Acidithiobacillus ferrooxidans ATCC 23270: one gene and its partner. The protein of the gene in region 2 interacts with the protein of the main gene of each other region in a pairwise test. Links are inferred from orthologs where the notes say so. Each region holds a gene or a part of one and is shown on either strand. Other genes may lie near its edges. The genes, in order: rplL and parC.

The links.
Region 1: the proteins of parC (region 2) and rplL interact in binary tests that used the Escherichia coli proteins (3 or more experiments, as listed by UniProt). The link is inferred for Acidithiobacillus ferrooxidans ATCC 23270 from one-to-one orthologs.

Annotation. Positions count from the first base shown.
Region 1 is NC_011761.1:278,475-281,162, reverse strand. It holds rplL (50S ribosomal protein L7/L12), read right to left. Parts: upstream 1,694-2,688; coding sequence 1,307-1,693; downstream 1-1,306. Other genes in the region: rplA (50S ribosomal protein L1), read right to left, coding at 2,388-2,688; rplJ (50S ribosomal protein L10), read right to left, coding at 1,723-2,244; rpoB (DNA-directed RNA polymerase subunit beta), read right to left, coding at 1-1,183. UniProt on the Escherichia coli protein: The binding site for several of the GTPase factors involved in protein synthesis (IF-2, EF-Tu, EF-G and RF3). Is thus essential for accurate translation.
Region 2 is NC_011761.1:1,774,626-1,778,236, forward strand. What follows is about bases 285-3,377. They hold parC (DNA topoisomerase IV subunit A), read right to left. Parts: upstream 2,988-3,377; coding sequence 582-2,987; downstream 285-581. Other genes in these bases: dusA (tRNA dihydrouridine(20/20a) synthase DusA), read right to left, coding at 285-544; AFE_RS09380 (DNA topoisomerase IV subunit B), read right to left, coding at 3,005-3,377. Outside these bases: more of dusA, read right to left, coding at 1-284; more of AFE_RS09380, read right to left, coding at 3,378-3,611. UniProt on the Escherichia coli protein: Topoisomerase IV is essential for chromosome segregation; it is the principal protein responsible for decatenating newly replicated chromosomes. It relaxes supercoiled DNA.

The DNA of each region.
Region 1 (2,688 bases), 1.5 Mb from region 2 along the record:
GGAACAGGTTTTGCGCCGCATCCTTCGTCGGCGGTTCACCCGGACGCATCAGCCGATAGATTTCCATCTGGGCGTCGTGAGCATCACGTGACGTGTCGATACGCAACGTTTCTGAAATATAAGGCCCACGATCCAGTTCGTTGAGATAGAGCGTATGCAGTGTGAGTGACGGCATTTTTCGCAGAGCGTCCAGAAGCTCACCGCTGACGGGCTCATTGGCCTGTACCACCACTTCGCCGGTTTCGGGATGAACGATATCCCGGGCGACGACCTTGCCCAGAAGGAAGCTATCCGGCACAGGAATCTCATGCAGACCCTGAACCTCGGAGAGCGCCTTGGTTTGGCGCACCGTAATTCGCTTACCGGCCTGTACCAGCACGTCGCCAGTTTCCGGACTGACGATATCAAACGCCGCCACTTCGCCCTGTAGACGCTGCGGGATCAGTACATAGCGCAGATCGCCGTCGATCAGGCGAAAGGTCTCCATATCAAAAAACATCTCAAGAATGTCCTGGGTGCTGTAGCCCAGCGCACGCAGCAACGTCGTCGCCGGCAACTTACGACGGCGATCGATGCGCGCATAAACGTGATCCTTGGGGTCAAACTCGAAATCCAGCCAAGAACCCCGGTAAGGAATGATGCGCGCATTAAAGAGGAGCTTTCCCGAAGAATGGGTCTTGCCGCGATCATGATCGAAGAAAACGCCCGGCGAACGATGCAACTGCGAGACGATGACGCGCTCCGTGCCGTTAATCACGAAGGAACCGTGCTCCGTCATCAGAGGCAGTTCGCCCATATAGACGTCCTGCTCCTTCACGTCTTTGACTCTTTTGGCGCCAGTGGTGTCGTCTTTTTCCATAACCGCCAGACGCAAACGTACCCGCAAACCGGCACAGTAGGTCAGCCCGCGCTGGCGGCACTCCACCACATCAAACACCGGTTTTTCCAGGCGGTAGGAGACATAATCCAGCATTGCATTGCCGGAATAACTTTCCATCGGAAAAACCGAACGGAAAACAGCTTCTAAACCCGTTTCCTTTCGCGCCGCCGGGGGTACCGACTCCTGGAGAAACTCCCGGTAGGAATCCATCTGCGTAGCCAGCAGATATGGCACAGCAAGAATGCTCTGGCTTTTGCCAAAGTCTTTACGAATCCGTTTCTTTTCAGTAAAAGAGTAGGCCATGGATGCTCCGCGCGACGACTGCATGGTTCAGGGATCAGCGGTTAAAGCTGCTTTCCGCAAACAATGAGGGGCTGGCAGCGCTTTACGCGGCCAGCCGATAAGGGTTACTACATCAACTATAGATTACTTGATCTCCGCCTCGGCACCGGCCTCGACGAGCTGCGCCTTGACACTTTCGGCTTCGGCCTTGGCTACGCCTTCCTTCACGGGCTTCGGCGCGCCGTCAACCAGATCCTTCGCTTCCTTCAGACCAAGACCAGTGATGGCTCGAACCACCTTGATGGTATTAACCTTGTTGGCACCGGCGGCGGTGAGGATAACGTCAAATTCGGTCTGTTCTTCCACAGCGGCCGCACCTTCGCCAGCCGCCGCGCCACCGGCAGGTGCAGCGACCGCGACAGCCGCTGCAGATACGCCGAACTTCTCTTCCATTTCTTTGATGAGTTCAGACAGCTCGAGGACCGTCATACCCGCAATAGCGTCTAAAATTTCCGCTTTGGACAATGCCATGTTACTAACTCCTTCAGTTCAAGTTGATTTTAAGCAGCACGCTGATCGCGAACTGCCGCCAAGGTCCTGACGAAACGGCTCGGGACCTCGTTAAGGGTGCGAACAAAGCCGGCAACCGGGGCCTGCATGGTACCGAGCAATTTGGCCAGCAATTCTTCGCGTGAGGGCATTTTGCTCAATTGTGCGATTGCCGCCGCATCGATCTGCTTACCACTGAGCACACCACCGATAATGACCAGTTTTTCCAAACGCTTTGCATGGTCAGTGAAGAGCTTCGCCAGGGCAACAGGGTCTTCTGCTGCCGCGAATACCAGAGGACCTTTCAGCAAGTGGTCCATCACTGCGAATGGCGTTCCCGCGAGGGCGCGCTTCAACAGCGTGTTCTTCACAACCTGCACATGCACCGACTGCTTTTGTGCTTCTGCCCGGAAAACAGTCATCTGCGCCACCGTCAAACCGCGATACTCCGCTACCACTGTGGCTTGCGCCCTAGTGAGTCTGGTCTGCAAGGTGGCAACGACCTGTTCCTTTTCTGCGAGTTTGAGACTCACGTGAATATCACCTCCTATCTAACCGAGGCGGCCAGAAGATCTGGCGCGCCGTCGCCTACGCAGGGAAAATCATTAAGGCTTACGCCCCCTGCGGTCTTTGTACGCCGGCTTACGCCGACCTTCCCGCCCGGAAACGGAAATCTTTAGCCGAGACCACTCAGATCCACGGCAACGCCAGGACCCATGGTCGGAGAGAGGTTCACCTTACGGATATATATACCTTTACTGGTGGCCGGTTTGGCTTTACGCAAGCTGTCGATCAGCACCAGCAGGTTTTCCTGCAACGCCTTCACCTCAAAGGAAGACTTGCCGATGGTACTGTGCACGATGCCGCCTTTGTCGGCGCGGTAACGCACCTGTCCACCCTTGGCATTGATTACGGCAGTACGAACATCTGCAGTCACCGTCCCGACTTTGGGATTCGGCATCAAACCACGGGGACCC
Region 2 (3,611 bases):
AAGCATTACGCGCATGCACGATGAAATGTCGGCATCCCGCCGTTGCGACGGTTTCCACGAAGGCACGCAGCGCCGCGTAGTCCTCCTCTCGGTCAAGACCGAGGCGGTGTTTCACGCTGACAGGCAGGCCGCTTTCGCCCATCGCTGCCACCAGTTCGGCAACCAGATCGGGCGTCGTCATCAGACAGGCCCCGAAGCTGCCCTTCTGCACCCGCGGCGACGGGCAGCCCACGTTCAGGTTGAGACCATCATAGCCATAGGCACGCGCCATCCTTCCGGCGGCATGCATTGCGTGGGGATCGTCACCCCCCAATTGCAAAATCAAGGGATGCTCCGCCCCCGAGAACTCGAGAAAGCGCTCCGGATCACGGCCCAGCAACAACGCGCTGGTAGTGACCATCTCGGTATACAGTACGCAGGAGGGACATACCAGACGCAGAAAATACCGGCAGTGGCGGTCGGTCCAGTCGAGCATGGGGGCGACGGACAATATCTTGTCCATTGCGGCGTTCCCGTTCAGCACTGGCACACCCTGTCCTCCCATCTGAAAAAAGCCGATAACTCAAAATGCACAAAAGCGCCTAACGCACGGGTCTGCCGCGTCCGCCACGCCGGCCACGACAGGCTTCCACACGATTTTTCCTCATTCCGCGCGGCAAGGGCTGATCGTCCAGATAAACCGACAGGGATTGCAGAGTGGCCGATGCGCCCAGGGCAATCAGTTTGACCCCCTTACCCTTGGGTAGGTTTTTGACATCCACCAAAGGAAACAGCAGGCCACGCCCGTCTGAAGACAGACAGAGCGCTTCCGCCTGAAGGTCGGTGACGCGGATCAAAGGTAGGGGGCGCTCCTTCGGGTCCAGGGTCAAAAAAGCCTTGCCCGCCCGGTTCCGACCGGTCATGTTTTCCAGCGTGGTCAGGAATCCATAGCCACCGGTTCCAGCCACCAGCCATAGGCTATCGCCGGCGCCGCAGGCTACGGAAGCCAGTACGCCGCCCGGCTGAAAATCCACCTGGCTCGATACGGGAATGCCGTCGCCCCGCCCGCCCGGTATTTGCGCCACGGCTATGGAGTAGGCACGCCCAGAATGATCCAGCAGGACCAGAGTATCTACGGATCGCACCTCGAAGGCTTGCAACAAGGCATCGCCTTCCTTGAAACCCAGGGTCGCCGTATCCAGCCCGTGGCCGGAGCGGGTACGCAGCCAGCCTTTTTGCGAGACGATCACCGTAACTGGTTCATCCGTAATGGCAGCGGCAATGGTCTGGATGGATTTGTTGGTGATGGCGGTATCGGCTTCCAGCAGGGTGCGACGATCATCGCCAAATTTTTTGGCGTCGGCCTGGATTTCTTCGGCAATCAATGCCCGCAGTCGGGACTCATCCTGCAGAAGTGCGCTCAGGTACGCCGCCGTTTCCTGTTTGTCGGCCAGTTCCCTTTCCAGCTCAATGCCGGCTAGTCGCGCCAGTTGCCGCAGACGAATCTCCAGGATATCTTCTGCCTGAATCTCGCTGAGGTCGAAGTGGGTCATGAGGTCGGCCTTGGGGTCGTCGGACTCGCGGATTACACGGATCACCGCATCAATATCCAGCAGCACCCGTAAACGGCCTTCGAGAATATGGATGCGCGCCAGGGCCTTGTCGAGGCGGAACTGGCTCCGCCGCCGTACGGTAGTCACCCGATAGCGCACCCACTGCCGTAATATCCGGGTGAGCGGCATACACGGTGCTTTGCCATCCAGATCCAGCACCGTGAGATTCACCGACTGATTGGATTCCAGCGAGGTGCGGGCCAGCAGGTAGGTCATCAGACTCTGCGGGTCCTGGTTGCGCGAGCGCGGCTCGATGACGATCCGCACGGCATGGGCCTTGCCCGACTCGTCGCGCACGGTATCCATCTGGGACAGCATGGCATTTTTCGTGGCCTGCTGCTCCGGGGTAAGCGCCTTTTTCTTGCCTTCCCCTTTGGCCTGCGGGTTGGAAAGGGTTTCTATCTCCGAGAGGATCTGTGCGGTGGACACCCCCGGTGGCAGTTGCTGTACCGCGATACGCCACTCCCCGCGCGCCAGCTTTTCGACCTCCCAGCGGGCACGCACCCGGATGCTGCCGCGCCCCGACAGATAGGCCTCGCGGATTTGCCCGGGTGTGGAAATAATCTGGCCACCGCCAGGGAAGTCGGGACCGGGAATCTGCTGCAGTATTTCGTCATCGGCCATGTCCGGGCGCAAGACCAACTCCGCACAGACCTGCGCCAGTTCGCGCAAATTGTGGGGCGGAATCTCCGTAGCCATGCCGACCGCGATACCGGAGGCGCCGTTCATCAGCAGGAAGGGCAACCGGGCCGGCAAGGTGACAGGTTCCTCCAGCGTACCGTCATAGTTGCTGCGAAAATCCACCGTGCCCTCATCCATTTCTGCCAGCAGCAGCTCGGAAATGGGGGTCAGATTGGCCTCGGTGTAGCGCATGGCGGCAGCCGAGTCGCCGTCCAGAGACCCGAAGTTGCCCTGCCCATCCACCACCGGGTAGCGCAGGGTGAAGTGCTGGGCCATACGCACCATGGCGTCATATACCGACGTGTCGCCGTGGGGGTGCCACTTGCCGATCACCTCGCCCACCACCCGGGCGGACTTGACATGCTGTGGTGAGCGTTGCAACCCCATGTCGCGCATGGCATAGAGAATCCGCCGTTGCACCGGTTTCTGGCCGTCGGCCAGTGCCGGAATCGCCCGCCCGGTTACCACACTCATGGCGTAGGCAAGGTAAGCACGTGCGGCATATTCCGCGAGCGGCGGCTCCCCAGGTTCGCCAGAGTCCGGGGCACCATTCCCGAATGGCGGAGGCGGTGGTGCTGGCGAGGCAGCGGATAACGCTGCGACTTCCTGCAACGGTTCGGCTGGCACCGGAGCAGGCGTGTTGTCGGTGACCGCCCCGGTTTCCGGAGAGTGCGCATTACCGATGAGATCAAAAAGATCCCGGGTGTTATCCATGCCTGAAACTCCTCGCCTTAAATATCAATATCTGCCGTCCAGCCGTCCCGCTCCATCCATTCGCGACGCCCGCCGGCGGATTGTTTGGCCATCAGCAGGCTGAAGCGGGTATGCAGTGCCGCCTGATCAGCCGCCGTCATGGACAACGGGACGAGGGAACGGGTATCGGGGCACATGGAGGTTTCCCAGAGCTGATCCGGATTCATCTCACCCAGACCTTTGAAACGCTGTACCGAGATGGCACTTTCCTTGACGCCTTCGGTGCGCAGGCGATCTATCGCCGCGTCCCGCTCCGCCTCCGCCTCGCAGTAGATTTTACGGGCCTTGCCGCGCCAGGTGGTATCCACCCGGTATAAAGGCGGCTTGACCACGAACACATGGCCGCGCTGCAACAGCGCCGGGAAGTGCCGCAGGAACAGGGTCAGAATCAGCACCTGAATATGGCTGCCATCTACATCGGCGTCGGATAGGATCATGATTTTGCCGTAGCGCAGCCCCGCCAGCACCCGATCCGGGTCCGCCTGGAAACCGTGTGCCTCAATGCCCAGGGCCACCGCCATATTATGGACTTCCTGGTTCTTGAAGATCTGGTCTGCGTCCACTTCCCAGGTGTTGAGCACCTTG